3 linked regions of the Thiocapsa rosea genome follow. The protein of the gene in region 1 binds, or shares a complex with, the protein of each later gene. Links are inferred from orthologs where the notes say so. Each region holds a gene or a part of one and is shown in the gene's direction. Other genes may lie near its edges. The genes, in order: holB, dnaN and dnaX.

Region 1 (10,332 bases):
TTTGGTCCACGAAGGTCCCAAGGAAGATCTCGATCTCACCCGGAATACCCAACCCGTCGTGCTGAGCGCCGGTATTGCAGTCTGGCGCGCCTGGCTGCAGGCCGGCGGGCCGTCCGCGGGCGTGATGGCCGGTCACAGTCTGGGCGAGTATTCGGCCTTGGTGGCCGCCGGAGCGCTGAGCTTCGCCGACGGCGTGCGTTTGGCTGCCGAGCGTGCGCGCTTCATGCAGGAGGCCGTACCGGCCGGAGAGGGTGCTATGGCGGCCGTGCTGGGGCTCTCCGACCCCGAGGTCATCGCACTCTGCGCAGAGCAGGCGCAAGGCGCCGTGCTCGAGGCCGTGAATTTCAACGCGCCCGGTCAGGTGGTGATCGCAGGCGATGCTGCCGCAGTGAACCGCGCGATCGATGCAGCGAAGGGCGCCGGTGCGAAGCGTGCGCTGACCTTGCCCGTCAGTGTCCCTTCGCATTGCGCATTGATGCGCCCTGCCGCGGATCGCCTTGCCGAGCGGTTGGCTGCAATCGAGATCCGGGTCCCTGAGGTTGCGGTCCTGCACAACGCCAGTGTGCAGAGCGCCGACGACAGCGACGTGCTGCGCGATCAACTGGTCCAACAGCTCTTTCGCCCGGTACGCTGGGTGGAGACGGTGCATGCCGTCGCCGCCGAAGGTGTTCGGATCGCGATCGAGTGCGGTCCGGGCAAAGTGCTGACCGGTCTGAACAAACGAATCGACGACAATCTGATGACACTGCCGGTCTTCGACCCGAAGTCACTCGAAGCGGCACTGGAGGCGATAGCGCATGCTGAATGATGAAATCGCGCTCGTAACGGGCGCATCGCGCGGGATCGGTCGGTCCATCGCGATGGCGTTGGCCGAGCAAGGCGCCGCCGTGGCGGGAACCGCAACGACGGCGGCCGGCGCGCGCTCGATCGAGGAGGCATTGAACGAGGCCGGTTACCAGGGCATCGGGGTCGTGCTCGACGTCTCCGATCAGGCTTCGGTCGAGGCTGCCGTCGGGGAGATCACCGAGCGCCTCGGTGCACCGGGGATTCTCGTGAACAACGCCGGAATTACACGCGACAACCTCCTGATGCGGATGAAGGACGAAGAGTGGGACTCGGTGATCGAGACCAACCTCAGCTCGCTGTACCGCGTCACCAAGGCATGTCTGCGCCCGATGACGAAGGCGCGCAAAGGCCGGATCATCAATATTGCCTCCGTCGTGGGCGCCATGGGGAACGCCGGTCAAACCAATTATGCGGCTGCCAAGGCAGGCATGATGGGCTTCACCAAGGCGTTGGCACGCGAGGTCGGATCACGCGCGATCACGGTCAACTGTGTCGCACCCGGATTCATCGACACCGATATGACCCGGACCTTGCCCGAGGCGCAACGCCAGGCATTGATCGGCGGAATTCCCTTGGGACGTCTCGGACAGCCCGAGGAGATTGCGGGCGCCGTGGTCTTTTTGGCCTCTCCCGCAGCGGCTTACATCACCGGCGAGACCCTGCACGTGAACGGTGGCATGCACATGGCATGAAAGGCGTCGTCGCCGATATGATTAAGATCAACTAAATCAGATCCTTGTCTTTTTTGTCGAGGACTGATGCGGCTTTCATCGGCCGTCGATTGTCACTAGAATACCGCCTGGTCCAGCGAGGGCCACCTTTATTCATCCGGAGGAACCAGTCCCATGAGCAGCGTTGAAGATCGAGTCCGCAAAATCGTTGTCGAGCAACTTGGCGTCAAGGAAGAGGAAGTGACCTCGGAGGCGTCTTTCGTCGACGATCTGGGCGCGGACTCACTCGACACGGTTGAGTTGGTCATGGCCCTCGAAGAAGAGTTCGAAACCGAGATCCCGGACGAGGACGCGGAGAAGATCACCACCGTCCAGCAGGCCATCAACTACATCAACCAGCACCAAGCCTAGGCGGGTGTCCGGCACCCGGCTCGTCGGGTGCTCCGAGGCTCGAGGGCCGTCGGCCGCAGATGGATGCCGGTGCGGCGGCGAGCGCCGAATATCGCGTTTCGAACGAAAGGGGTAGGCAATGTCAGGCAGAAGGGTAGTGGTCACCGGTTTGGGCCTCGTGGCGCCGGTCGGTTTGGACGTCAAGTCCTCCTGGGACAACATCCTCGCCGGCAAAAGCGGGATCAAACCCATCACCCACTTCGATATCGAGCCGTTCAGCACTCGCTTCGGCGGCCCGATCTATGGCTTCGAAATCAGTGATTACATCGCTGAAAAAGAAGCCAAGAAAATGGATAAGTTCATCCACTACGGCATGGCTGCGGGCTGTCAGGCGATTGCCGACGCCGGGCTGGAGATCGATGATTCCAACCGTCGCCGCATCGGCGTGGCGATCGGTTCGGGGATCGGCGGGATCACGGGCATCGAGAACAACTACGAGGCCTATCGAACGAAGGGACCGCGTCGGATCTCGCCGTTCTTCGTGCCGGCCAACATCATTAACATGGTTGCCGGAAACCTCTCGATCAAGTTCGGGCTCAAGGGGCCGAACTACTCGATCGTTTCCGCGTGCAGCACGGCGACGCACAACATCGGCGAGGCGGCGATCATGATCCGCCACGGCTATGTGGACGTCATGATCGCGGGCGGCGCCGAGATGGCGACCTCGCCGGTCGGACTCGGCGGCTTTGCCGCAGCCCGCGCGCTCTCCACCCGCAACGACGCCCCGGAGGCCGCCAGCCGGCCGTTCGATCGCGATCGCGACGGCTTCGTCCTCAGCGACGGTGCGGGCGTCGTGGTGCTCGAGGAGTACGAGCGCGCCAAGGCGCGCGGCGCCGTCATCTATGCCGAGCTGGTCGGCGTCGGCATGAACTCCGATGCCTATCACATGACCGCGCCGTCGGAGAACGGCGAAGGTGCCTGCGACTGCATGCTGCTCGCACTCGCGGATGCCGGTCTCGACAAGGAGCAGGTGAACTACATCAACGCGCACGGCACCTCGACGCCGGCCGGCGATGTCGCCGAAACCATGGCGATCAAACGTGCGTTCGGCCAGCGCGCCTACGAGATCCCGGTGAGCTCGACCAAATCCATGACCGGGCACATGTTGGGTGCTGCCGGGGGCGCCGAGGCCATCTTCACGATCCTCGCTCTGCGCGATCAGACCGCACCGCCGACCATCAACTACGAGACGCCGGATCCGGATTGCGATCTCGATTACGTCCCCAATACCGCCCGAGAGATGCGAATCGATCTCGCATTGACCAACTCGTTCGGGTTCGGCGGCACCAACGGCACCCTGGCCTTTCGTCGACTTTAAGGTCGACCTCGAGGTCGCTTGGTCGGCTCGTTGCCTTCGTCTCCGATTGCCGATCCGTCGGATGACGAGGGCGTCGCTGGGGCCGGTTTCCGGCGCGTCTTGGTGGACGGGCGCGAGCACGACCGGATCCCCGTCGGGGATCGCGGACTGCACTACGGCGACGGACTGTTCGAGACCATTCTCATTCGCGACGGCATGCCCTGTCTCTGGGATCGTCATATGGCGCGTCTCGCGCTCGGCGCCGATCGGCTGGGGCTCCCGAGGCCACCTCCATCGGTGTTGCGTGAGGAGGCCGTCCGGATCGGCACCGAACTCGATAACGGCGTTTTGAAACTGATCCTCACCCGCGGCGTCGGCGGTCGCGGTTACCGGCCTCCCGCCTCGCCGCACCCCCGTCGCATCCTGCTGTCCTATGCCTCGTCACCGACTGCCGACGCCTGTGTCAACGACGATGTCAACGACGGTGTCAACGGCGGTGTCGCGATCCGCTATTGCGAAACCCCCGCATCCGTGAATCCCTGTCTGGCCGGGATCAAACATCTCAACCGCTTGGATGCGGTGCTTGCCCGTCGGGAATGGGATGATCCGCAGATCGCCGAGGGTCTCATGTGCGACGAGGTCGGGAACCTGGTGGGCGGGACGATGACGAATCTCTTCGTTTGGGACGGTGTCGCGCTCGTCACCCCGTCGGTGTCGCGCAGCGGGATCGCCGGAACGGTGCGCGCGCTCGTCCTCGAATCCGCCGCTCGGGCCGGGATCGCCTGTGTCGAGCGACCGGTCACGCGCAGGATGCTCGAGGAGGCGGCCGGGCTCTTCCTGACGAATGCGCGGATCGGCGTCTGGCCGGTGTCGCGTCTTGCAGATCGGCGGTTCGACACCGAGCGCCTTCCGCTCGATTTTTTGAGCGCCGTCCGTCGAGCGGCGCAGACACCTGAATGGCCGGATCCATGATTGCACGCGTCTTACTCGTTCTGGTGCTCGCCGCAGGTGCGATCGGCGCCGGTCTTTGGCTCGATTACGGCGCCTTCCTCAGGGAGCCGGTGCCTTTGCCCGAGGAGAGCACCATCCTCGATATCCCGCGCGGGACCTCGCTGCGCGGATTGGCGCGTCGGATGACCGACGAGGGCATTCTGAAACACCCTTATTACTTCATCGCCTTGGCCTACCGGCAAGGTGATCAGGCGCGCGTCAAGGCCGGCGAGTTCGAGTTGAGCGCCGGGATGACGCCGGTCGATGTCCTGGCGCGCATCACCTCTGGCCAGGTCGTGCAGCATCCCGTCACGTTGGTCGAAGGCTGGACCTTTCGGCAGGCCGTCGCGGCGATCGAGGCACAGGATCGTTTTACGGGCGAGCTCTCGACGTTGTCCGACGAGGACCTGATGGCCAAGCTCGGTCGACCCGGCGAGCATCCCGAAGGGCGCCTTTTTCCGGACACCTACCGCTTTCCGCGCGACACGCCGCGTTTGTCGGTCCTGCAGCGCGCCTTCGAGCGCATGGAACAGGTGCTGGGGGAGGAGTGGGCGGAGCGCCGCGAGGGGCTCCCGATCGACAGTCCCTACGAGGCCCTGATCCTCGCCTCGATCGTCGAGAAGGAGACGGGTGCCGCGCATGAACGCCCGGAGATCGCGGGTGTCTTCGTGCGCCGACTGCGCAAAGGGATGCGCCTGCAAACCGATCCGACCGTGATCTACGGGATGGGCGAGCGTTACGAGGGTCGCATTCGACGCGCCGATCTGCGCGAGGCCACCGCCTACAACACCTATGTCATCAACGGCCTGCCGCCGACACCCATCGCCTTGCCCGGGCGGGCCGCCATCCATGCGGTCCTCAACCCCGCCGACGGGGACAGCCTCTATTTCGTCTCGCGCGGCGACGGTACACATGTCTTCTCCGCCACGCTCGACGCGCACAACCGGGCGGTTCGTCGCTATATCCTGGGTGAGCAATGAACCTTTCGACCGCGCTGAATCCGAAACCGGGGCGAGGCTGCTTCATTACGCTTGAAGGCATCGAGGGCGCGGGCAAGTCGACACACATCGCCCCGCTCTCGGCGCTTCTGTCCTCGTTGGGTATCGCGGTCGTGACGACGCGCGAGCCCGGAGGATCGCCGATTGCCGAGCGGATCCGCACCTTGCTGCTCGATTCGGCCAACACCGGGATGGACGAGACCGCCGAGCTGCTCCTCATGTTCGCGGCACGCGCCGAGCATCTCGCCAAGAGGATCCGACCTGCACTGGAATCCGGCGCCTGGGTGCTTTGCGACCGCTTTACCGACGCGACCTACGCCTATCAAGGTGGAGGGCGCGGGTTGAATCCGGAGCGCATCGCGGTGCTCGAGACGCTGGTTCAGGGCGACTTGCGGCCGGATCTGACACTGCTTTTCGATCTTGAGCCTGCGCTCGGGCTCGCGCGTGCACGCGGTCGCGGGGCTGCCGATCGTTTCGAGTCGGAGACCCTGTGCTTCTTCGAGGCGGTACGCGCGGTCTATCTCGAACGGGCGCACGCGAGCCCGGAGCGCTATCGTCTAATCGATGGGGCGGCGCCCTTGAGCGCCGTCGCCGAGCAGGCGTGCCAAGCCTTGCTTGCCCTCGTCGAGAGCCGGAGGTACGAGACCGCCGGTGCGTCAGGTGACGGAGCTGCGGTGTGACCGAGCCGACACCGCTCGCATTCGATGCACCTTTGCCCTGGTTGGCGGAGGATTGGGAGCGTTTGAATCAGGCACGCCGAGACGGGCGACTCGCGCATGGCCTTTTGTTCAGCGGTTCGCGCGGCATCGGCAAGCGCCATCTCGTCGAGCTGCTGGCCCGCTCGATGCTGTGCAGCACGCCCACGGCGGACGGACTTGCCTGCGGACGCTGCGCGGATTGCGCCCTGATCACCGCTGCGAGCCATCCGGATCTGCTGCGTGTCGGACCGGATCCCGAGGCGAAATCCGAAGAGATCCCGGTCGCGGCGATCCGCGCGCTCGTGGAGCGGGGCGCACTGACACCGAGCCGGGCCGCGTGGAAGGTGACCCTCGTGGATCCTGCGGATCATCTCAACGCCGCGGCGGCGAACGCCCTGCTCAAGACCCTCGAGGAGCCACCGGGTGCCGCGCTCATCGTCCTGGTGACGGAGCAGCCCGGGCGCCTGCCGGCGACCATTCGCAGCCGTTGCGCTCCGATCCGCATCCCGACGCCGTCCACGGCGGATGCGCTCGCATGGCTGGCCGGGCGAATCCCCCGAGAGACGTCCGCATTGCGCCTCTGTCTCGCGCATGGCGGACCTCTGCGTGCGTTGGACGAGTTCGAAGACGCCCGGCTCGAGCAGCGGCGCGAGCGGATCGCCGGGTTCCTCGCGATCGCCCGCGGCGAGCGCGACCCGCTTGCGGAGGCATCGGCTTGGAACAGCCTCGGACCACGGCTATGCTTGGATTGGTTGTCCGGCTGGCTGGTCGACTTGGTGCGTTTGGCCGCATGCGAGCACCCGACACGGCTCGACAATCCGGATCAACGCGAGGCATTGTGTACGCTCGCGCGGCGTCTGGAGCCGGCCTCGCTCCATCGACTCCTGCAACGCGTCCTACGTGCCCGTGCTCTGGTGGAAACCAGGGCGAATCCCCAGCTTATGCTGGAATCCTTGTCGATCGAATGGCTCCGTGTCGGTGCGGGGCAAGCCCTCAGGAGATCTTGACCCATGGCGATACCGGGCGCATCCACCGGATCCCTTGCGGGACAGCAGCGTATCCTCAGCTTCGCGATCAAGGATAAGGCTGCGCTCTATGCCGCCTTCATGCCGTTCGTCAAAAACGGGGGACTCTTCATCCCGACGACGAAACGCTATCAGCTCGGCGACGAGATTTTTCTCCTGCTGCAGTTGATGGAGGAGACCGAGCGCATCCCTGTCGCCGGCAAGGTGGTCTGGGTCACGCCGCCGGGTGCCGAGGGCAGCCGTGCGATCGGGGTCGGCGTGCAGTTCAGCGACCAGGACAAGGGCATGGCGCGCCGCAAGATCGAGGACTATCTCGTCGGCGCGCTCAACTCGGATCGTCCCACTCACACCATGTAGGCCACACCATGTGGTGTAGCGGTGCAGAGATTCCGAGACCGTCCGAGATCATCGTCGTTGTCGTTTTCGTAGTCGACCATCGATAGGACAACGACCACGATTACGACAACGACAACGACAACGACAACGAACGGCCTCGACACATCTGCCGCACTGCACCAGGAGAGCGAATGCTCGTCGATTCCCATTGTCACCTCGATCGAGTGGATCTTCGTCGATACGAGGGCGACTTCACCGGGCTCATGCAGGCGACCGCCGATGCGGGCGTCACGCACATGCTCTGCGTCTCGATCGATCTGGAGCACTACCCGGACATGCGACGCCTGGTCGATCCCTTCGAGCAGGTCGCCGTCTCGGTGGGCGTGCATCCGAACCAGGAGCATGGCGAAGAACCGACCGCGGAACGGTTGGTGTCGTTGGCGGCCGATCCGCGAAACGTCGCCATTGGCGAGACCGGACTTGACTATTTCCATCGCGATCTGGATCCGGCTCGGCAGCGCGAGCGTTTCCGCGTCCACATTGCCGCGGCGCGCGCGTGCGGCAAGCCGCTGATTATCCACACGCGCGATGCCCGCGAGGATACGATCGAGATCTTGCGGGAGGAGGGTGCCGATGCCGTCGGCGGGGTACTGCACTGCTTCACCGAGAATTGGGAGATGGCGAAGGCCGGCATGGATCTGGGTTTTTATGTCTCTTTTTCCGGGATCGTCACCTTCAAGAACGCCGAGGAGCTGCGCGAGGTTGCGCGCCGCGTCCCGCTCGATCGCCTGCTCATCGAAACCGATTCGCCCTACCTCGCGCCCATGCCCCATCGCGGCAAACCCAACGAGCCAAAGATGGTCACCCATGTCGCAGACCGGATTGCCGAGCTGCGCGGAATGGATCCGGCGGAGATTGCCGCGGTCACACGCGCGAATTACTTCCGGCTGTTCGCCATCGCGTAGGGCCGCAGTGCCGAGCCCTACGCGTCACAAAGGCTCACGAATCGGACTTGCCGTTCGCCCCCTTCTTCATCTGCTCGGGCCGTTTATCGCCGCAGGGTAGATAACCGGCCGTCGGTTCCGGGTCGTGCTTGAGCGCCTCCCGCACGGTGTCGCACACAGTCTTGAGCACCTTGATCCGCGCATAGGGTTTGTCGTTGCCCTCCACCAGGGTCCAAGCCGCATGCTTGGTGCTGGTGCGCACCACCATCTCGTTGATCGCATCCTTGTATTGCGGCCATTTCTCGCGGTTGCGCCAGTCTTCGTCGGTGATCTTGTACTGTTTGTACGGGACACTCTCGCGATCCTTGAAGCGTCTGAGCTGCTCGTCCTGGCTGATGTGGATCCAGAATTTGAGCAGGATCACGCCGCTGTCCACCAGCTGCTCCTCGAAGCGGTTGATCTCCGAGTAGGCGCGTCGCCATTCGGCATCGCCGGCAAAGCCCTCGACTCGCTCGACCAGAACCCGTCCGTACCAGGATCGATCGTAGAGTGTGATGTAGCCCGCGCGCGGGATGTGGCGCCAGAAACGCCAAAGATAGTGGTGTGACTTCTCCTCGTCGGTGGGCGCGGCGACCGGAATGGCGCGATAGAGGCGCGCATCGATCGCGGTCGTGATCCGGCGGATCGCGCCGCCCTTGCCCCCGGCGTCGACACCCTCGAACACCAGAACGGTCGAGCGCTTCTGGTTGTAAGCGCTCCAGGCCAGCTCGTTGATCTCGGTCTGCAGACGCTTCATCTCCGCCTTGTAGGTGTCCTTGTCCAAGGCGAGCGAGAGATCCAGTTGATCCAGGAGCGTGATCTGTGCGTTCGCACCGCTCGGCAGCTCCGGACTGCCGCCGCTGGTCTTGCGCTCGTCCGGCGGGTTATCGCCCAGGCGCGAACGGATGGCGTGCAGTAGGGTCTTGCCGACGGTCAAATCGCGGTAGCGCCGGTCCTCGGCCTCCACCAGATACCAGGGGCAAACACCCCGGTCGGTGTAGCGGATGACCCGCTCTGCAACCTGCTCGAAGGCGGCATACTGCTCGGAGAATTTGCTCTTGTCGGGGAGCATCTTCCAGCGGCTCTTGTCGTCGCGCGAGAGTTCCTTCAGACGCGCTTTCTGGTCCTCTTCGGACATGTGGAACCAGAACTTCAGGATGAGTGCGCCGTCCTGGATGAGCATGCGCTCGAAGTCCACGATGCGGTTGAGCTCCCCGTCGAGCTCCGCGTCGCTGCAATGTCCCTGGAACCGATGCTCGATCGGGGTCTGATACCAACCGCCGAAGAGGATCGAGATCTCCCCACGGGGCGGCATGGAGCGCCAAAAGCGCCAATAGCGTGGACGTGCGCGCTCCTCGTCGGTCTCGTCCCAGAAGGCGAAGGTTTGAACGCCGCGCGTATCCAGCCATTCGTTCAGTCGATTCACCACCTCGCCCTTGCCTGCGGCCTCGACGCCGGAGATGAGAACGACGACCGGGATATCGGAGTCCTTCAGGTCGCGTTGCGCCGAAAGCAGCTCGGTGCGCAGCTCCTCCTGCTGCTCTTTGAAGTCATCCTTGCTGACCGAGCGCCCCACCTTTGTCGATTCGAACATGCGTCATTTCCTCATGATGCGGGATCCGCTTCCACGAAACGGCCGACTTCGGGGCTATGGTCTTCGCATGGGGCCGATCGAGCAAGCGTTCTAAACCGCCTCCAACAGGGTAAATACGCCATACGAGCTGGCTCCGACGTGTGCTGCTTGACAGACGGTGTGGGGGACGCGCTTCAGATAGAGAAAATACAATGAGTTGCTTGCGGTCACGAAATCGTCAGATTTTCCGGGTAGATTCGGGACGCGCCACCGGCGCACGACCCGATCGAACCCTGACGGAGACTTGACCATGTCGAATTCCAACCTGTTGTTGGACAAGAAGCGCGAGGCATTAAAGGCGGGCATCCTTTCCCTCGGCGAACAGGTCCGAGAGGCACTGGAGCGCTCGCTAGACGTCCTGCGTCGACATGACCTCGACTTGGCACGCACGATCGTTTCCGGGGA
Region 2 (10,315 bases), 3.1 Mb from region 1 along the record:
CCGCGAGACCATCTCGAATGACCTGCCCCAGACGCGCGGCACCCATAACCTCGCTTGTGAGGCCGATGAGGATCCGAAGATCGTCGGAGACGCCGAGATCGGCAGCGAGATCGAGCTCTTCATCGGGAAAGTCGAGCGTGGCCTCGATGTAGGTCCTCATGCGGATGAGGCGCTCGATGAGGTCGTCGATCTTCTGCGAGAAGACCCCCTGCAGGCTGCGTCCGGCGAGCCGGGCGGAGAGCGCGGTCGAGCTTTCGATGAGATCCGCGATGGCCTCGGCCTGCGCGAGATCGATCTTGCCGTTGAGAAAGGCGCGCTCGGAGAACTCTCCGGGGCGGGCAGGGCGGGCGCCGAGTTCGAGGCAGCGCTGGACCAGAAGATCCAACACGACCGGGCCGCCGTGGCCCTGTAGCTCGAGGACATCCTCGCCGGTGAAGGATGCCGGTGCGGGAAAGTAAAGGACGATGCCTTGGTCGATGAAGGCGCCCGAAGCATCGCGGAAGGTCGCGAAGCTCGCGGATCGCGCAGCAGGAAGCCGGCCGAGCACGGCGGTGGCAATACGGGAAACACCGCTGCCGCTCACCCGCACGATGCCCACCCCGCCGAATCCGGGCGGGGTGGCGACGGCTGCAATGGTGTCTGTCACCATTGCGCTCGACCCACAGGGTCTACTTCTTCCGTTTGGCCGCGGCCGCCTGCTTCTCGATCGTGCGGGTGATGTGCCATTGCTGCGCGATGGACAGGAGATTGTTGACGGTCCAGTAGAGCACCAGGCCCGACGGGAAGAAGGCGAAGAAGACCGTGAAGACGAACGGCAAGGCCATCATGATCTTCGCCTGCATCGGATCCGGCGGCGGCGGATTCAGCTTCATCTGCACGAACATGGAGACACCCATGATCAGCGGCAGGATGAAGTAGGGGTCGGGCGCCGAGAGATTGTCGAGCCAGAGGATGAAGGGCGCATAGCGCAGCTCCACGCTCTCGAGCAGGACCCAGTAAAGCGCGATGAAGACCGGGATCTGGATCAGGATCGGCAGACAGCCGCCGAGCGGGTTGATCTTCTCGGTCTTGTACATCTCCATCATGGCCTGGTTCAGGCGTTGCTTGTCGTCGCCGTAGCGATCTTTCAATGCCTGCAGTCGAGGCGCCAGCTGACGCATGTTGGCCATCGACTTGTAGCTGGTCTCGGAGAGTTTGTAGAAGGCCAGCTTGATCAGGATCGTGAGGAAGATGATCGACCAACCCCAATTCCCGACCACCCAGTAGATCTTGCTGAGCACCCAGAAGATCGGCTGCGCGATGACGGTGAGCCAACCGTAGTCGACCGCCAGCTCCAGCCCCGGAGCCACGCCCGCAAGCTGGTCTTGGAGCTTCGGACCGACAAAGAGCTCGTTCTCGAAGACGTGGGTTGCGCCGGGCGCGATGCTGACCGCGGGCGAGTACTTGCCGATGATGTAGCGCGAGTCGGCGAGGACGTTCGTATAAAAGGTCTCGAGCACGCCCGCCGGCGGGATCCAAGCCGCCAGGAAGTAGTGCTGCATCATGGCGATCCAGCCGTCGGCGACACTCCGGTCGAGCTTGCCTTTGCGCATGTCGTCGAACGACACCTTCTTGTACTTGTCCTCCGGGCTGTAATAGACGGCACCGGTGAAGGTGTGGATGAAGCGCGATTCGTTCGGATCGTAGAGATCCGTGCGCTGGAGCTGGTTGTACTGGCGCGCGACGAGAGGCGCGTCGGTCGTGTTGGTGATCGACTGGCTGGTGCGCACGACATAGCTGCCGCGCTCGAAGCTGTAGCGTTTGCGGACCTCGATGCCGGTGTCGCTGACCCAAACCAATTCGACATCGAGGGTCTTCTCGTCCGGCCCGAGCCGATAGACGGACTGAGTGGCCTCGAAGATCGCCTCATGTGTCGGCAGCAATGAGGGGTCTTCGCCCAGCAGCCCCGACTGGGCAATAAACATGTTCGGGGGAACGGGCTTGAGCAACTGGAAGGGTTCGTCCGGACGCTCCGCGACGGTCGCGTAATCCAACAACCAGGCCGCGGAGAGGGTTCCACCGCGCGGGGAGATCTCGATGTGGAAGACGTCGGTCTCGACCCGGACCGGGATCTCGGTCGGTGACGTCGACGCTTCGGCGGCAGACATGCCGGCGGTAATGGCATCGGGGGTCGTCGCGACCTGCGGGACATCCGGCGCCGCGGAGGAGGGGGCGGATGCATCGACCGTCAGACCGCGCTCCTGCGCCACCTGCGGCTGAGCCGGGCGCCCGTAGTCTTCCATCCAGGCCGAGTAGATGAGAAACACTACGGCGGCCAGGGCGAAAAACAGGATTAAACGCTGGTTATCCATGAGAACTGGTCTGCCTTTCGGTTGGAACTGGATCGAAGCCGCCTTCGTGCCAGGGGTGGCAGCGGGACACCCGGCGCATCGCCAGGTAGCCGCCGTGCAGGAATCCGTGGCGCTCGATCGCCTCGACGGCGTAGTGCGAGCAGGAGGGATGGAATCGGCAATGCGGCCCGAGGAGCGGACTGATGCCGTACTGATAGGCGCGGATCAGGACGATCAAGATTCGACGCATGGTTGTTTCTCGATGGTATCCCAGGCGCGGGCGAGGGTGGCGAACAAGCGCTGATTCGGCATGGCCGGCGCGCCGGACGCGCACAGCACAACGATATCCCAGCCGCCGAGGCGCGAGCGATTGAGCCGGAAGCTTTCGCGAACGATCCGTTTCAAACGGGCTCGGTCGACGGCGCGGCGCGCGCACTTCTTCGCGATCGCGAGCCCGAGTCGTGGATGCTCCAATTGATTCTCGCGGTACAGCACGAGGAAGCCGGCGCCGCCGCGGCGCCGCGGTTCGGCAAAGACGTCACGAAACTGTCGGGAAAGGGTGAGTCGACAGGTCCGCGGAAAGGTCTGATCCGGCTCCGCGGGCGGCTCGGCGCGATCCTCCGCGCGGTTCAGGGGATCAGGCGCACGCGACCCTTGGCGCGGCGGGCATTGAGGACCTTTCGGCCGTTTTTGGTCGCGCTGCGCGCGCGAAAACCATGGGTCCGCGCGCGCTTGATGCGGCTGGGTTGGAAGGTGCGTTTCATGCTCGGTGCTCCGGAAGTCGCGTCGTCCGGGACTCGGCTGAGCCCCGCCTTAAAAGGCGCGGAAACATAAGCAATTTCCGCCTGAAAGTCAATGCCGATAGGGTTCGGGCTCTGGGCGACCGGTTGTGGATAAGTCTCGTCCGGGAGGCTAGACTGCCGCAACACCGGATCGGGGAGAGGTCAGCGAGGGAAACCTCCGGACCGATCGGCCGAGCCATCAGGAGCGCCGGAGCGATCGACGGTCCTGCTCGACAACAGCAAGCGGGTTTTTGGGAGTCCACCGTGGGAGTATGGGAACAGTGTGTCAGACAACTGAAAGGAGAGTTGACCTCGGCTGAGTTCAACACCTGGATCCTGCCGTTGCAGGCGCGGGTGGACGAGGGTCGGTTGCGGTTGTTCGCGCCGAACCGGTTCGTCTTGGATTGGACGCGCCAGCATTACGAGGGGCGGCTGCTTGACCTGTGCCGTGCCTACAGCGACGGTGCGATCGCGAGGCTGAGCTTCGAGGTCGGGGGTTTAGACTCCACCTCGAATGGCACGCCGGCCCAGATCTCCACCGCCGCCGTTCCCGTGGATGCAGACGGTGAGTTGGCCGCGCGGCGGGCGAGTGCCAATTTGAACGCGGATTTCACGTTCGACAGCTTCGTCGAGGGTAAATCCAACCAGCTCGCCCGGGCGGCATCGATCCAGATCGGACAGAATCCGGGTACCGCATACAACCCGCTTTTCATCTACGGCGGCGTTGGGCTCGGCAAAACACATCTGATGCATGCCGTCGGCAACATCGTCCTCGCGACCAACCCGAACGCTCGGGTCGTTTATCTGCACTCGGAGCGGTTCGTGGCCGAGATGATCAAGGCGCTTCAGCACAACCGAATCGACGAGTTCAAGAAGACCTATCGCTCGGTCAACGCCCTGCTGATCGACGATGTTCAGTTCTTTGCGGGGAAGGAGCGATCACAGGAGGAGTTTTTTCACACCTTCAACGCACTGTTCGAGTCCCGCCAACAGATTGTCCTCTCCAGCGACCGTTTTCCGAAGGAGGTCGTAGGCCTTGAAGAGCGGCTTAAATCCCGTTTCGGTTGGGGACTGACGGTTTCCATCGAGCCGCCGGACCTCGAAACCAGTGTCGCGATTCTGCACAGCAAAGCGAGCCTCTGGGGTGTGGATCTGCCGGAGGATGTCGCCTTTTTCGTCGGGCGGCGGATTCGCTCGAACATTCGCGAGCTCGAAGGGGCGCTCCGACGTCTGGTTGCCAACGCTCAGTTCACCGGCAAACCCATCAGCATGGAGCTGGCAAAACATGCGCTTCGGGACATGCTGGCCGCACAGGACAAACAGGTCAGTATCGAGAATATCCAGAAGACCGTGGCCGAGTACTACAAGCTCAGAACCTCCGACATGATCTCGGCGAAACGCAGTCGCTCGATCGCTCGCCCGCGTCAGGTCGCCATGGCGCTCGCAAAGGAGCTGACGAAGCACAGTCTACCCGAGATCGGACGGGCCTTCGGAGGACGTGATCATACGACCGTCCTGCACGCGACCCGGACGATCAAGAATCTTCGCGACAGCGACGCATCGATCGAAGAGGACTACAAGAACCTGTTGAGAACTCTGACCTCATAGCTGTGGATAGCGTGTTGACAGAAATCGAAGGCGGTTTGAGTCGAAACTTATACACAGACTGCCCAGAGGTTGTGTCTTCGGTCGAGCACGCCGATGTCGCTGATCCAAGGTCAGTTGTGGGCGCTCCTGCACTCATGCACAGCCCTTATTACTACAGGTTTTTTAAATTACTTAAGTTTTAGGAGATCACGATGGAGCTTGTCGTCAGCCGTGAACGCTTGTTGCCTGTGCTCAGTAAAGTCGTCGGTGTGGTGGAACGACGCCAAACGCTCCCGATCCTCGGGAACCTCTTGTTGTCCGCTCGCGAAGACCGCCTCGATATTTGCGGAACGGATTTAGAGGTCGAGGTGAGGACGAGCTGTACCGCCACGGTGCCGGGGGTGGGTGAGACCACGCTTCCGGCTAGAAAGCTGATGGATATTTGCCGGAATCTGGCTGAAGGGACGGAGATTCGGTTTCGACTGAACAACGAGCGTTGCCTGGTCACTGCGGGACGCGGTCGGTTTACCCTCGGTGCTTTGCCCGCGGCGGACTTCCCGCTGATGGATGCCGACATCGATGGTGTGGAGGTGAAGGTTCCGGAGGGCGTCCTGCGTCAGATTCTCGATAAAACCTCGTTCGCGATGGCCCAACAGGACGTGCGCTATTACCTGAACGGTCTACTGCTCGAGTGGGAACGCACCGGGATCACGGCCGTCGGCACCGACGGGCATCGATTGGCGAAATTTCATCGGACCCTGGATTTGGATGTGCCGGAACGCGTCCAGGTCATCGTACCGAGCAAGACAATCCTCGAGCTTCGGCGACAATTGGCATCCACCGACGAGGAAGTGACGGTTTCGGTCGGTTCGAGGAGCATTCGGATTGCGGTCGGGGGCATGATCATGACTTCCAAGTTGGTCGACGGACGTTATCCGGAATACGATCGGGTTATCCCGCGCGAGCTCGGAAAGGTGGCCAGGGTGAGTAACGATGCCTTGAAGCGCGCCTTGGCACGGACCTCGATTCTGTCGAACGAGAAATATCGTGGCGTTCGTTTGGCGTTCGAGGAGGGCGTCCTACGGCTGCAGGCTCACAATCCCGAGCAGGAGGAGGCGGAGGAGGAGATCGAGCTCGACTACAGCGGCGAGCCCGTCGCGATCGGTTTCAATGTTGCCTATTTGTCCGATGTCTTGGGTGCGGTCGAGGGCACGGAGATCGAGGTTCGATTCAGCGATGCGGGGAGCAGCTCTGTTTGGCGTGGTCTCGCGGCGGAGGACGAAACCTATGTCGTCATGCCGATGCGGTTGTGATCTGCGGAGTTCATGGACGGTTTGACAGGTCCGCGGCTTTTGACGCTGCGGATCAGGAATCTAAGAAACCTCCGGAGCGTGGATCTGGACCTGCGGGAGAAGTCGCAACGGATCCTCTTGACCGGGGACAACGGTGCGGGAAAGACAACGCTGCTTGAAGCGGTTTATCTTTTGGCTCGAGGCCGGAGTTTTCGTGGACGCAAGGCGGGTTCCCTCACGACCGACGGTGAGCGTCGAACGCTGATCGAAGGGCGGTTTCGGGAGGTGGATTCGTCGAGCGACTCGATTTTGGTCTTTGAGCGAAGCGGTCGGGGAAGTCTGAGACGGTATAACAGTGTCCCGTTGGGTTCGCTACCACCGAGCGACAGCCCCCTGCGGGTCAAGCTTGTCGGGGAGAATCCTCAGATTCTGTTGGAGGGGGAGCCGACACTCAGACGCGGGCTTTTGGACTGGAATGTGTTCCACGTGGAACATCAGCTTGGTCGGCTGCGGGCGGATCTTCGGCGTGTCCTCGCCCAGCGAAATGCGGCACTCCGGCAAGGCGGCGCTCGCGTGTCGACTTGGGATGCGGCATTCGTCGACCTTTCGGGCCAAATAACAGGCAAACGCGTGGCTTTCCTGGAGCGGTGGCGCGCCCAGTTCAGAACGCTCGCAGACGACTTTGCGTTCCTAGACGGGTGCGATTTGTTCTTCGAGCGCGGTTGGCCGGAGGATAGCGACTTGTTGGACATCCTGGAGCGGGGGCGGAGCGCGGAGATACAACGCGGTCAGACCCTCGCGGGCGCACACCGGGCCGATATCAGGATCGGCCGCGACGGATCTCCATCGAGGCTCTCCCGTGGCCAGGCAAAGGTGGTCGTTTGTCTTCTTCAGCTCGCGGCAGAACGTGTTCACCGAATGACCGGGCTCGCGCCGTCGCTCTGGCTCCTCGACGACGTCGATGCCGAGCTCGACAAAGGCACCGCTGATCGACTCTGGCGGGTGCTCGGAGAGTCGGTCGCACAGCTGTTCATCGCACGCTTGAGCGCCGAGTCCGGGGGCATCGCCGATGGATCCACGATGCCGGACGCCATGTTCCACGTGGAACATGGCGTCCTCACCCCACCTGCGATCGTCGATCTTACCCCGACGAGGTTGTCCTCGGTTTGACGGCCTCACCGTCCACTGCCCATATCCGCACCCGCCGCCCTTAAGGCGCTTCGGCGCCCGTTCCCGTATAATGGGGGTGTTCAGGCAGCAGCCTTGCCCCGGCGTCCACCTCACCGACAGCGGGGCGCACCATGCTTCCAAAAAAGGCGTGATGCGGCGATCCATCAACGGTCGCGCAGCCAGCGTTTGCGAGCCCTCCCACCGATCCAGCATTTCGACCAGGCCACATGACCTACGATTCAACGAGCATCAAAGTCCTTCGCGGACTCGACGCGGTCCGTAAGCGGCCGGGCATGTACATCGGCGATACGGATGACGGCACCGGTCTCCACCACATGGTCTTCGAGGTCGTCGACAACTCCATCGATGAAGCCCTTGCCGGCCATTGCGACAACATCCGTGTCATCCTGCACGATGACGGCTCGGTTTCCGTGACCGACAACGGGCGCGGGATCCCCGTGGATATCCATTCCGAGGAACAAAGGTCGGCGGCCGAGGTGATCCTCACGGTCCTCCATGCCGGGGGAAAGTTCGACGACAACTCCTACAAGGTCTCGGGAGGGCTCCACGGTGTGGGCGTGTCGGTCGTCAACGCTCTCTCCGATCGCCTTTTTTTGAAGATATCCAGGGGGGGGCGCCTGTATCAGCAGGAGTACCACCTCGGAGAACCTCAGTACCCGCTCAAGCTCGTTGGAGACACCGATGCAACGGGAACGGAAATCCGCTTCTATCCGTCGGACCAGACCTTTACCCACATCGAGTTCCATTACGACATCCTGGCTAAGCGACTTCGCGAGCTTTCGTTCCTCAACTCCGGTGTGCGTATAGAGTTGTTCGAAGAGGCAACCGGCCGAGAGGACATCTTCGAGTACCAGGGCGGCATCCGGGCCTTTGTGGAGCACCTGAACCAGAACAAAGAGCCGATCCACCCGAGCGTGATCCATTTCACCGCCGAGCGGCAATCCGTCACGGTCGAGTTGGCGATTCAGTGGAACAACGGCTATCAAGAGACGATCTTCTGCTACACCAACACCATCCCGCAGAAGGACGGCGGCACCCATCTGGCCGGACTGCGTGCCGGGCTGACCCGGACCTTGAACGGCTATATCGAGCGCGAAGGTCTCGACCGCAACCAGAAGATCCGTCCGGTCGGCGACGACGCGCGCGAAGGCTTGACCGCGGTCCTGTCCGTGAAGGTGCCGGACCCGAAGTTCTCGTCCCAGACGAAAGACAAGCTGGTCTCCTCCGAGGTGAAGGCGATCGTCGAGTCACTCGTCGTCGAGCAGTTGAACATCTTTCTCGAGGAGCAGCCGGCGGAGGCGAAAGCGATCGCCAACAAGATGCTCGAGGCCGCGCGGGCTCGCGAGGCGGCCCGCAAAGCCCGTGAGATGACGCGACGCAAGGGCGTGCTCGATGTTGCAGGGTTGCCGGGCAAGCTTGCCGACTGCCAGGAAAAGGACCCGGCCAACTCGGAGCTGTATCTGGTCGAGGGTGATTCCGCAGGCGGTTCGGCCAAACAAGGGCGTGACCGGGCCTTCCAAGCGATCCTTCCGCTCAAGGGAAAGATCCTGAACGTCGAGAAGGCCCGTTTCGACAAGATGTTGTCCTCTGCCGAGGTCGGTACCCTCATTACGGCGCTGGGATGCGGGATCGGGCGCGAAGAATACAACCCGGACAATCTCCGTTATCACCGAATCATCATCATGACGGACGCCGACGTCGACGGCGCTCATATTCGAACGCTTCTGTTGACCTTCTTTTATCGTCAGATGCCGGAGCTGGTGGAACGCGGCCATATCTTCATCGCACAGCCGCCGCTCTACAAGATCAAGAAGGGGAAGCAGGAGGAGTACCTGCTCGACGATGCGGCCCTGAACCGCGCGATGCTCCAGGCTGCGCTGGACGGTGCCGACCTCCACGTCAATGCGGACACGGTGCCCTTGGCCCGTACCGCGCTCGAAACACTCGCGCGGGACTATCAAGTGTTCGTCGGGATCATCAAGCGTCTATCGACACGCTACGACGCGGTCTTTCTCGACGAGCTGGCCAAGGCGCCACCGCTCGACGATGCGCTGCTGGCTGATGCCGGAGCCTTCTCCGATTGGCGCAACGACATGGAGCGGCGATTGAATCAGCTCAAGTCGCTTTCGTTGCACTACCAGCTCCGTCTCACCGATCCGACATCGCTTCGTCCTGGCGCGCTGGAGTTGGTTCGTTTGATCCATGGCATTCCGGAGAGCCGCATCATCCCGCTGGACTTCTTCCACACGGCGGACTACGCAAAGATCCTGGATTACGGCCGAAAGGTCGCTGGCTTGATCGAGCCGGGAGCCTACATTGCGCGCGGCGAACGCCGTAAGGAGATTACCGAGTTGGGCGAAGGGATCCGCTGGCTGCTCGCCGAGGCGCAGCGCGGACACAGCATTCAGCGCTACAAAGGACTTGGCGAGATGAATCCCGACCAGCTCTGGGATACCACAATGAATCCCGAGACTCGGCGCCTGTTGCGGGTGACCATCGAGGATGCCGTGGGTGCCGACCAGATCTTCACCACCCTGATGGGCGATCACGTCGAGCCGAGGCGTGAATTCATCGAGCGCAATGCGCTCAACGTCGAGAATCTGGACGTCTAAACCGCGTCCGGTCCAGGCAATGCAGCGACCGTCGACTCAATCCATTCTTCGACCGCCGCATTGATCTCGGCAGCGCTCCGCCCCGCCGTCGGGATGGTCGGGCCGATGACCAGGTCGATCGTCCCGGGTGTCTTGCTGATGCTCTGCCGTCCCCAGAAGGAACCCGCATTGTGCGCGATCGGCACGACGGGTTTACCGCTGCGCTCGGCTAAGACAGCCCCGCCGATAGCGTACGGGCGGCGACAGCCCGGTGCCGTGCGCGTACCTTCCGGGAAGACGATCACCCACCGCCCGCTCTGCAGGTTCCGCAGACCTTCGCGCACCAGCTCCACGATGGCTCGACGTCCCGCGGCCCGGTCGATCGGAATGCAGTGCAGGCGCCTCAAACCGGCCCCGAAGACCGGGATGCGCATCAACTCCTGCTTCAAGACCCAGCTCTGGCGAATCGGCAGCACGGCCCTCAGCGCGAGGATGTCCCATGCCGACTGATGTTTGCTCAAAACGATCGCGTTCTCGACAGG
Region 3 (10,317 bases), 1.8 Mb from region 1 along the record:
TGGCCGCCGAACAGATGACGCCGCAGGAATGCGGCTATTCCTTCGCGACCGCCGACGCGCGCGTGACCGAGGCGATCGGGCGTGATCCCCTAACCGACCCCCTTTGATCGAGCTTTGCGTGCCTGCCGGACGTGTCGGGCGTGGGTCGTGCCTCGCCCGTCTCGGCAAAAGCGACAACCCTAATCGTTGTCGTTGTCGTTGTCGTAATCGTAATCGTAATCGTAATCGGATTCCGGACAACCACGAATACGACAACGACAACGACAACGACAACGAGAGCTGTTGTCAGTTGTGCCTCCGATCGTCACCACGACCTACGCGTCTACAGCCTGTAGAGGTTGTCGACTGAAGACTGTACGGCCTCTCGGTGCCAACCCGAGGGTCCGTGGACCAGCATCTCGCCTTGATCCGGGTGCCATTCGGCCAACACCGAGCGCACGGCCTCTCGGCCGTCGATCTGCAGGCGATGATCGCCCGGACGATGGGTGTGCCCGTGGATCAGGCGCGCGGCGCCGTAACGGCGCAGATAGTGTGCGACCGTCTCTTGGTTGACGTCCATGATGTCCAGGGCCTTCTCGGCGGTCGCGGCTCCGCTTTTGCGGCGGTAGTCGGCGGCGACCTGGCGACGCGCCGCGAGTGATCGCCAGAGGAAGAGGCGCTGCACCAGCGGGTTGCGGATGCGGCGCCGAAATCGCTGATAGGCGACGTCGTCGGTGCAGAGCAGATCGCCGTGCATGAGCAGCGTGGGCTCGCCGTCGAACCGGGCGAGGGTCGGGTCGCGCAGGAGCCGGCATCCGGTCTCGCGGCAGAAGGCCCGACCAATCAGGAAGTCGCGGTTGCCGTGCATCAGATGACAGCGGACCCCGGAGGCCGTGACGGCGGCGAGTGCGGCCTTCACCTCGGCGTTGGGCGTGCCGTCGTCGTCGTCGCCGATCCAGGCGTCGAAGATGTCGCCCAGGAGATAGAGTTGATCCGCCTCGCGGGCGCGCCCGGCGAGGAAGGCGATGAAGAGATCCACCGTCGCCGGTCGATCCGGCGACAGATGCAGGTCGGAGACGAAGACGCTGACGTCTTCGGTCGGCACGCGTGTCCCGCCTCGGCGCGTTAGTCGGCGACGACCGCCTGCTCGAGGACAACATCCTGCACCGGCACGTCCTGGTGCCCGTGACGGGAGCCGGTCTGAACGCCGCGGATGGCGTTCACGACATCCATCCCCTCGACGACGTATCCGAAGACACAGTATCCCCAGCCGTCCTGCCCCGGATAATCCAGGAAGCCGTTGTCCGCGACATTGATGAAGAACTGCGACGTGGCCGAGTGCGGGTCCATGGTGCGCGCCATGGCGAGCGTGCCGTTGAGGTTCTTCAGTCCGTTCTTCGCCTCGTTCTCCACCGGAGCGCGTGTCGGCTTGGGCGTGAAGTCCGGCGTCATGCCGCCGCCCTGGATCATGAAACCGTCGATGACGCGGTGAAACAGCGTTCCGTCGTAGTGACCGTCGCGGACGTACTGCTCGAAGTTCGCGCAGGTCTTGGGCGCCTTCTCGGCATCCAGCTGGATCAGGATGTCGCCGAGGGTGGTGGTGAGCTTGATCATCGGGGATCTCCGCAGGCTGTACTGGCGCGCCGGCGGCGCACGCGGGTTTAAACCGCGCCCGGCGCGGTATGCGTCGTTTGTTGGATTGGCTCGGCCGCGCCGGCTCCGACACATGTCGGAGCCGGCGCGGTTTAAGGTATTCAAAAAGATCAAATTTTAAACCGCGTTCCCACGAAGGGCCTGGACGCGCCAAACGTCGAGCTTACTCGAAAGTGCGCGTCTTGCTCCGGACGCGATCTAGGTTGAATGGTACGGCCTTTGCGCAGTCGGGGAAAGGCGGGTTCACGCCTGCATCCTCGGCTTTGTTACCATGCCGGGCTTGCCGGAACCCGGCTCCGGACCCCTTGCGGCCCGGACCAACCCACTCGCGAGTGCATTCCATGTTGCAGATCCACAATAGCCTCACCCGCCGCAAAGAGCCCTTTGAGCCGATCGAGCCCGGCAAGGTGCGCATGTATGTCTGCGGCATGACCGTGTACGACTACTGCCATCTGGGTCATGCGCGCGTGATGGTGGTTTTCGATGTCGTCTATCGCTATCTGCGCGCGCTCGGGTACGAGGTGACCTATATCCGCAACATCACGGACATCGACGACAAGATCATCCGTCGCGCGGCCGAGGCCGGCGAGCCGATGCAGGCGCTCACCGAGCGCTTCATCCAGGCCATGCACGAGGATTCCGATGCGCTCGGGATCCTGCCTCCGACCGACGAGCCGCGCGCCACGGCGCACATGGACGAGATCCTCGCCATGATCGGCACCCTGATCGAGAAGGGGCTCGCCTATGTCGCCGAGAACGGCGATGTCTACTACGCGGTGGCGCGCTTTGCGGGCTACGGGAAGCTCTCGGGGAAGGATCCACAGGATCTGCGCGCGGGCGCTCGGGTCGAGATCGACGAGGCCAAGCGCGACCCGCTGGACTTCGCGCTCTGGAAGTCCGCCAAGCCGGGCGAGCCGGCCTGGGACTCGCCCTGGGGACCGGGACGGCCCGGCTGGCATATCGAGTGCTCGGCCATGAGCACCTGCGCACTGGGCCATCATTTCGACATCCACGGCGGCGGGGCGGATCTGCAGTTCCCGCATCACGAGAACGAGATCGCCCAGTCCGAAGGGGCCACCGGCGAGACCTTCGTGAACGTCTGGATGCACAACGGGTTCGTGCGCGTGAACGAAGAGAAGATGTCCAAGTCGCTCGGCAACTTCTTCACCGTGCGCGAGATCCTGGAGCGCTTCCGTCCCGAGGAGGTGCGCTATTTCATCCTGACCAGCCAGTATCGCAGCCCGCTGAACTACGACGACGAGCACCTCGAGCAGGCCCGTGCGGCGCTGACCCGACTCTACACGGCGTTGCGCGGCGTGCCGGATGTCGCGTCCGAGACGCCGGATGCGTCCGTTGCCGCGCCCTTCGTCGAGCGCTTTCATGCCGCGATGGACGACGACTTCAACACGCCCGAGGCGCTCGCGGTGTTGTTCGATCTGGTGCGCGAGGTCAACCGCATCCGAGCGGATGATCCCGGCGCTGCCGCCGGTCCGGCGGCCGTGCTGCGACGGCTCGGCGGCGTACTCGGCATCCTGCAGGAGGATCCGGAGCTCTATCTTCGTGGCCGGGCCGACGACGGGGGGCTGTCGGATGAAGAGATCGAGAACCTGGTTCAGGCGCGAATCGCCGCCCGCGCCGCCAAGGATTGGGGCGAGGCCGATCGGCTGCGCACGCTGCTGACGGAGGCGGGTATCGGTCTCGAGGACGGACCGAGCGGGACGGCTTGGCGGCGCGGGGCTTGACGGGGGCGAATGGATCTTTGGTATCCGAGACCCTTTGTTTGCGGGCCGAATCGTTGCGCGCACGGGTGCGGGCGGGAGAGGATGGGTTTGGGCGTCGGAGCGGGGAGGATGGGTTTCGCTGCGCTTTACCCATCCTACGTTTTTTGCTTGTATTCGGGTGGTGCTGGTCCGCTTACGCCGCCAGTCTTGAATAAACCGTCGGGGAATTCGTCGTCGTCGTAATCGAATACCGGACGACAACGACAACGACAACGACAACGACAACGACAACGACAACGACAACGACAACGACAACGACAACGACAACGACAGCGACAACGACAACGACAACGACAACGAGCAGATCCTTCGACCCCGTTTACCGGTCCCGGCTCCACTGGTCTTGAGCGGTGCTGCGTGCGCGGCAGGCTTGCTCGCACTCGGTAGCGCGATTGGCGCAGTAGCCGAAGAGGTTCTCGGCGCAGGACCACCAGGGATAACCGCATTCGGAGCGCTCGAAAGCGGAGGCCAGACACCAGCGGTAGTCGACGAACGCCTCGCTGTAGCCTGCCTGGCATTGGCGATAGCTGTAGCGCGCATCGGCGTTGCATTGGTCTCGGACACCTTGGCATCCGCCGATACAGCTCAGCTCGGCGAGTTGTCCGGGCAAGCCCGGCGTTTGGGCACAGCCGGATGACAGGGCGGCGAGGAGCAGGCTCGAAAGGCCGAGTGCGAGGAGACGCGTGCTCCACCGCGCGACAAGCCGCGTCGTCTCGGGCAGCCCCTCGCCTGGCTTGGATCCGTGGATGAATGGCCTGGTTCGCATCCCTGAGTCGCTCCGTGTCGGGTTGATTCGAGATCGGGGTCGGTCGCTGCGCGTCTCGCCGTTCCGGGAACTGTAGTCCGAAAGCGCCCCGCTGTGCAGGGTGCGATGCATGGGTTTCATGCGCGCTCGGTCTTAAACCGCGCCGTCTCCAGCGGTCGTCAAGTCGACCGGGGCCGATCCCGTCCAAAAACATCGCATACCGCGCGGGGCGCGGTTTAATGCTCCCCGGCCGGCGCGATTGGGCCTAAACTGACCGCGTGCTCACCGGGCAAGGAGACGATCGAGGCGGTCTCGACCGGGACGATCACCGGTCCGGCTCACCCGTCCCGGCCGCTCGGTTTACCGGTCGTTGTGCGCGGAGAACGCTTATGACCCGCTTCCATGTCGCTGCCCTATTGTCGCTCCTGCTCGGGGCCTGCGGACTCGTGCCGCCGAATCATCTGGGCGGGATCAGCGCGAGCGTTTCGCCGATGGACTATGCTCGGCGTCTCTGCGCCCACCTTGATCCGGAGTCTTACTCCTCCTGCGTGAGCGAGGTCTTGGACGAGATCGACCGCGGCCAGCCGAATCGGTTGCCGCCGGGCTATTCAACCTCCGGTCCCTTCGCCGTCATCATGGGCGGCGAGGTCTACACCGGCGATTATCGCTCCTCGCCCTTCGCGGCCGATTTCCGCGTCTCCAACGGCCAAAACGCCTGCCGCGGCGGTTACAACGCCTTCACCGGCTCGGCCGACGCCGTCTTCGATGTCTATTGCGACGACGGTCGCAGCGGTTGGGCCGACATCATCCGCGCGAGCGACGGCCGCAACGGCATCGGCAAGATCGCCCTCGACGACGGGACCGAGGGCGACATCGTCTTCGGTCATTTGCCCCTCGGCGGTTTGGATCGAGGGCGGAACGACGCGCTTCGAGCTGAGTGGTGAGTGGTGAGTAGTGAGTAGTGAGTAGTGAGTGGTGAGTGGCGAAGCGATGCCTGCGATCGTCGCGAAGTGACGATGTCCCCGGGATCGACGACTTGCAGTCGTCTTCTTCCGCCGGCCAGGCGGCCCGCGGGATCGAATTCAATGCGCCGACGGTGGGTTGTGCCTCGCGCGGCTCGGCACAACCGACGATCACCGACCGACCCTCTCCGCCTCAGGCCAGGCTTCGCGCCTGCTCAACAGGGTTCTCCAGCGCCCCGATCGTCTCGATCTCGACCACCACCCGGTCGCCCGCGCTCAGGAACAGCGGCGGCGTGCGTGCGAAGCCGACGCCGGGCGGGGTGCCGGTGATGATCACCGTGCCGGGCAAGAGCCTGGTGTCGCGGCTGAGGAAGGCGATCAGCTCGGCGATGGTGAAGATCATGTCGCTGGTGTGGCCGGTCTGGACGCGCTCGCCGTTGAGCGTGCAGATGACGCTCAGCGCTTGCGGGTCCGGGATCTCGTCGGCGGTGACCAAGACCGGCCCGAGCGGGCAGAAGCTATCGAAGCTCTTGCCGCGAATCCATTGGCCGGCGCCGCCTTCCTTCTGCCAGCGTCGCGCGGAGATGTCGTTGGCGCAGGTGTACCCCAGCACGTAATCGAGCGCGGACGCCACCGGGACGTCGTGCGCGGTGCGGCCGATGACCACGGCGAGCTCGGCCTCGTAGTCGACCTCGGGTCCGTGCTCGCAGGCGTTCGGCAGGATGATGGGCGCGCCCGGATCCGTGATCGCCGTGGTGGGCTTCATGAAGACGACCGGGTTGGCCGGGATGGCGGCCCCGGTCTCCTCGGCATGGGCGCGATAGTTCAGGCCGATGCCGTAGACGTTGACCGGGACGATCGGCGCCAGCCAGCGCGCCACCGCGATCTCGTCGGCGGTCTCGGTCAGACCCTCGTAGAGGTGACCGCCGAGCCGGCGGGCATGCCCGGCGTCGATCGGGATGCCGTAGTGGACGGTGCAGTGGGTGTCGAGAAAGCGGGCGATCTTCATGTTCGTGGTCTCGTCGATAGCGGATGGATACGGGATTCAGCCGGCGCTGCGGGTTCGCAGCTGCTCGGTGAGTTTTTGGAATTCGCGCTGCATCTCCAGATTCTCGAAGGGGCGCAGGGTCGGGACTTGGCGATTCATCAGGCCGTCGAGCAGCTGTTGGCTCGATCGCACCAGGCTCACCAGCTCGCCGGACACCCGGACGGTCTCGTAGGTGTTCCAGGCGGCGGCGATATCCTTCTCGAGCTCGCGTCTTGCCTGCTTCACCTGCGCAGCCTGTTCCGCGAGGTAGCGGCGATAGATCTCGGCGGCCTGCACGGTCAACTGCTGTGCCTCCAGGTTGGCCGCGAGCACCTCCTGGCGTCCCGGCGACTCGCGCTGCAGGGCTCGGGTCTCGCCGGAGAGTTCTTGGGCACGCGCGATGATGGCGTCGATCTGCGGGACATACTGCTCCCCGATCGCCTCCTCGATCTGCAGGTGCATGCGGTTGAGCGCCTGCAGCAGGACGACATAGAGGCCGTAATAGCGTCGCGCGCTCTGTAGATCCTCGCCGCTTTGGGCGACCAGCACCTCGAGCTGGGCGGTGACCGCCTTGACGTTGTCGAACAAGATGCCCAGGTCGATCATATTGTCGCCGACGACGGTCGAGAGCAGCAGTTCGAGCTGATCGTCGGCCAGCTCCAGACCCATGCCGCGCAGCTCGCCGGCGAATTCCCGCTTCACCGCGGCCAGCTCGCCGTTCAGGCGGTCGATGTCGTCTTCCAGCGATCCAATCAGTCGATCGTAATCGGCGACGGTCCTTCTGAGCGTCGACTCCGCGGGGGCGGCGATCCGCTTCTGCCGGGCGTCGGCGATCCCGGCACGGGCCTTCTCGATCTGGGCTTGGAGGATCCGGATCCGCTCGCGGTAGTTTTGGATCGGCGAGGTCGAGAGGATCTGCACCGCCGTGTCGAGCAGGGCATTGATCTCCTCGCGATTGGAGCGCCGATCGGCCCCGAACCAGGTCTTCTCGGGCAGCTCGCCGTGGCGCTCTTCCAGGACCAATGCCGAGTCCAGCGTGGGGACGACCGAGCCCCAGACCCGGGCGAAATCCCGATCGTCGGCAAAGAGTCCTTTCGCATCGGCGACGGCCCGATCGGCAAAGTCGCGCGAGCGCTCCCACCACCCGGTGGCGGTCTCGAGGGTTCTGTTCCAGACATCCGGCTGGGTTTCGGAGGCTGAGACTGCAGGGGGCTCGGTCTCGGCGGCGAGATCGCCGACGCCGCCGATGACGAGCGTCCCGAGGACAAGGATGAGCGGGGCGATAGGACGCATGGGTAATGAGAATGCCTCGGCGGGTCTGTTTGCGCGGGTCCCGAGCCGGCGGGCTCGGCCGTGTCGGATGCTCGGCCCCGGCCACGGGTCGTCCGCGTGGAGTCTGCCACGCCCGGGCGGTCGGGTCGATTCGGGTGTCGGGCCATTGTCGAGCTAGTTTCGGGCCGATGTCGAGCCAGTGTCGAGCCAATGTCGAGCCAGCGAGCCGGCGTCGGGCGTTTGTCTTCGGTCGTGCGCTTTGTTAACCTTGCGCGTCGATTCGGGCCACGGCCCGCATGTCGATGTCATGGTGGCTTGCGCCGGTCCCCTCGCAACGCGAAACCGTGAACCCGGTCAGGCCCGGAAGGGAGCAGCCGCAGCGGTTGAAGCGTGTGCCGGGGTGTGGCTGGCGTCGGCCGCCGCCCCACCCGATCGGGTCGGGCGGGTGGGCGTCGTCTTCGTGGATTCGTTTCCAGCCAATCACCGTTCACCACGCGCCACTCTATCAGCCGCCCCACACGGAATTCCTCCGACTCGAACCACGCATGTCCTACCAGGTGCTCGCCCGCAAATGGCGCCCCAAGAGCTTCGATGATCTGGTCGGACAATCGCATGTCGTCCGCGCACTCTCCAACGCGCTCGATCGCGACCAGCTCCATCATGCCTATCTCTTTACCGGCACCCGCGGTGTCGGCAAGACCACGCTTGCCCGCATCCTCGCCAAGGCGCTGAACTGCGAGGAGGGTGTGAGTGCGCGCCCCTGCGGGGTCTGCGCGTCCTGTCGTGAGATCGACGGCGGGCGTTTCGTCGATCTGATCGAGGTGGATGCCGCCTCGCGCACCAAGGTCGACCAGACCCGCGAGCTTCTGGACAACGTCCCCTATGCCCCGGCCCGTGCACGCTATAAGGTCTATCTGATCGACGAGGTGCACATGTTCTCCAACCACAGCTTCAACGCCTTGTTGAAGACCTTGGAGGAGCCGCCGCCGCATGTGAAGTTCCTGCTCGCGACCACCGACCCGCAAAAGGTTCCGGTCACGGTGCTCTCGCGCTGTCTGCAGTTGAATCTGCGCCGTCTCTTGCCCGAGGAGATCCGTGCCCGGCTCCAGCATGTCCTGGAGGCCGAGGGACTTGAGTTTCAGGCCTCCGCGCTGCCCTTGCTGGCCCGCGGTGCCGACGGCAGCATGCGCGACGGCTTGAGTCTGCTCGATCAGGCGATCGCCTTCGGCGGCGGGCGGGTCGAGGAGTCGGGCGTGCGCACCATGCTCGGGACCCTGCCGGGTGATCTGACGCTGGATCTGCTCGACGCGTTGGCGGCGGGCGACGGCGCGCGCGTGCTGACCGAGGTCGAGCGCGTGGCCTCCCTCACGCCGGATTTCGAAGAGCTGCTGCGCGAGCTGATCACGCTGCTGCACCGCTTGGCACTGCTTCAGCAGGTGCCCGAGACACTGGCCCCGGACGATCCGGATGCCGCGCGTCTGAAGGCGCTGGCAGGCGCGCTCCCGGCCGAGGACCTACAGCTTTATTATCAGGTGGCGCTGACCGGGCAAGCCGACCTGCCGCTCGCCCCCGATCCGCGCGCCGGTTTCGAGATGGTCCTGCTGCGCGCCCTGGCGTTTCGGCCGGGTCCGCATCGGGACGAACCCACGCGAGCGCCGACGCGCCCCGCGCCCCTGCGCGAGACCGCGCCCGGCGGTGCGGCCAACTCGCCACTGTCCTCGCCAGCGTCCTCGCCAGTATCCTCACCGGTATCGATGCTCCGGCCGGTTGCCGAGCCGCGCGTCGCCGAGCCTGCGCCGGCGCAGCGTGCGGCTGCCGCAGTCTACGCGCCGACCGAGACTCCGGGCGCCGCGCGTGCAGTCGTGCTCACCTCGCACGCGGAATGGCTCGCGCTCGTGGATCGTCTGGAGCTGGGCGGGATCGCGAGCCAGATCGCCCATCATTGCGATCTGAAAGGCTGGGCGGACGGGCAACTCTCGCTCGGCTTGGATCCGGCCGCCGAGCATCTGCGCTCCCCGGGTGCGGAAGCGCGCCTGCACGCCGCGCTGGAAAAGACCATGGGGACGGCGGTTAAGCTCGACATCCAGGTCGCCCGGCCGCAGCGCGAGACCCTGGCCCAGCGACGCGAGCGCGAGACCGGCGAGCGTCGTCAGGCGGCGGTCTCCGCGATGGAGGAGGACCCGGTTGCGCGCGCGATGCAGGACGAACTCGACGCGAGCTGGATCGCCGGGAGTATCGAGCCGACCGATTGAAACCGGCGTGCCGGCACGCAAACGACGCGCCGGGCGTTTCTGTTGCGCCGAATCTCCGTGCGGAGGTTCGGGTGGACTGGGGTCGCACTGCGACGGATTCTTCCAACGAGATAGCCAACCGAGAAGAGAGGATGCGGGAGATGGACGGCGTTCGCCGCCGTGCGCTATCCCGCCTCGGCCCCGGGGCCGAGGTTTCCCGCGACAACGCATGATGAAAGGTGGAATCGGTAACCTGCTCAAGCAAGCGCAGAAGATGCAGGAAGACATGAAGCTGGCCCAAGAGCGGCTCGCCCTGGAAGAGGTCGTCGGCGAGTCCGGCGGCGGTATGGTCAAGGTGACCATGAACGGCCGCTATCAGGTCAGTCGGGTGGAGATCGACCCCGGCGTGATGGGCGACGACAAGGAGATGCTCGAGGATCTCATCACCGCCGCCGTCAACGGTGCAAGCCAGCGCGTGGCCGAGAAGGCGAAGGAGAACATGGCGGAGCTGACCGCCGGGTTGCCCTTGCCGCCCGGGATGAAGCTGCCCTTCTAGGCGCGGCCCGACGCCGTGTCCGAGCGCCCGCTTCTCGGTCAGTTGATCGATGCCCTGCGGTGCCTGCCCGGCGTCGGGCCCAAGTCGGCGCAGCGCATCGCCTTCCATCTG

What was found.
Region 2: the proteins of holB (region 1) and dnaN are in contact, whole or in part, in a cryo-EM structure (PDB 8GIZ), measured with the Escherichia coli proteins. The link is inferred for Thiocapsa rosea from one-to-one orthologs.
Region 3: the proteins of holB (region 1) and dnaX are in contact, whole or in part, in a cryo-EM structure (PDB 8GIZ), measured with the Escherichia coli proteins. The link is inferred for Thiocapsa rosea from one-to-one orthologs.

What each region holds. Positions count from the first base shown.
Region 1 is NZ_RBXL01000001.1:4,677,416-4,687,747, reverse strand. Bases 4,944-7,942 are described here. They hold holB (DNA polymerase III subunit delta'), read left to right. Parts: upstream 4,944-5,928; coding sequence 5,929-6,957; downstream 6,958-7,942. Other genes in these bases: BDD21_RS20760 (TatD family hydrolase), read left to right, coding at 7,503-7,942; BDD21_RS20770 (PilZ domain-containing protein), read left to right, coding at 6,961-7,332; tmk (dTMP kinase), read left to right, coding at 5,231-5,932; mltG (endolytic transglycosylase MltG), read left to right, coding at 4,944-5,234. Also shown: fabD (ACP S-malonyltransferase), read left to right, coding at 1-808; 3-oxoacyl-ACP reductase FabG, read left to right, coding at 798-1,538; acpP (acyl carrier protein), read left to right, coding at 1,692-1,928; fabF (beta-ketoacyl-ACP synthase II), read left to right, coding at 2,047-3,285; pabC (aminodeoxychorismate lyase), read left to right, coding at 3,304-4,236; more of mltG, read left to right, coding at 4,233-4,943; more of BDD21_RS20760, read left to right, coding at 7,943-8,276; pap (polyphosphate:AMP phosphotransferase), read right to left, coding at 8,311-9,888; phosphate signaling complex protein PhoU, read left to right, coding at 10,178-10,332. UniProt on the Escherichia coli protein: Part of the beta sliding clamp loading complex, which hydrolyzes ATP to load the beta clamp onto primed DNA to form the DNA replication pre-initiation complex.
Region 2 is NZ_RBXL01000001.1:1,596,375-1,606,689, reverse strand. Bases 3,980-6,961 are described here. They hold dnaN (DNA polymerase III subunit beta), read left to right. Parts: upstream 3,980-4,911; coding sequence 4,912-6,012; downstream 6,013-6,961. Other genes in these bases: recF (DNA replication/repair protein RecF), read left to right, coding at 6,025-6,961; dnaA (chromosomal replication initiator protein DnaA), read left to right, coding at 3,980-4,720. In the rest of the region: tRNA uridine-5-carboxymethylaminomethyl(34) synthesis GTPase MnmE, read right to left, coding at 1-649; membrane protein insertase YidC, read right to left, coding at 669-2,351; membrane protein insertion efficiency factor YidD, read right to left, coding at 2,344-2,580; rnpA (ribonuclease P protein component), read right to left, coding at 2,565-2,963; rpmH (50S ribosomal protein L34), read right to left, coding at 2,960-3,094; more of dnaA, read left to right, coding at 3,377-3,979; more of recF, read left to right, coding at 6,962-7,161; gyrB (DNA topoisomerase (ATP-hydrolyzing) subunit B), read left to right, coding at 7,389-9,794; BDD21_RS07300 (lysophospholipid acyltransferase family protein), read right to left, coding at 9,791-10,315. UniProt on the Escherichia coli protein: Confers DNA tethering and processivity to DNA polymerases and other proteins. Acts as a clamp, forming a ring around DNA (a reaction catalyzed by the clamp-loading complex) which diffuses in an ATP-independent manner freely and bidirectionally along dsDNA.
Region 3 is NZ_RBXL01000001.1:2,902,645-2,912,961, forward strand. The notes cover bases 7,334-10,317. They hold dnaX (DNA polymerase III subunit gamma/tau), read left to right. Parts: upstream 7,334-7,964; coding sequence 7,965-9,671; downstream 9,672-10,317. Other genes in these bases: BDD21_RS12885 (coiled-coil domain-containing protein), read right to left, coding at 7,334-7,440; BDD21_RS12900 (YbaB/EbfC family nucleoid-associated protein), read left to right, coding at 9,883-10,206; recR (recombination mediator RecR), read left to right, coding at 10,222-10,317. Also shown: BDD21_RS12850 (hypothetical protein), read left to right, coding at 1-107; BDD21_RS12855 (UDP-2,3-diacylglucosamine diphosphatase), read right to left, coding at 323-1,084; BDD21_RS12860 (peptidylprolyl isomerase), read right to left, coding at 1,105-1,593; cysS (cysteine--tRNA ligase), read left to right, coding at 1,974-3,374; BDD21_RS12870 (hypothetical protein), read right to left, coding at 3,733-4,179; BDD21_RS12875 (hypothetical protein), read left to right, coding at 4,548-5,102; BDD21_RS12880 (fumarylacetoacetate hydrolase family protein), read right to left, coding at 5,314-6,129; more of BDD21_RS12885, read right to left, coding at 6,166-7,333. UniProt on the Escherichia coli protein: Part of the beta sliding clamp loading complex, which hydrolyzes ATP to load the beta clamp onto primed DNA to form the DNA replication pre-initiation complex.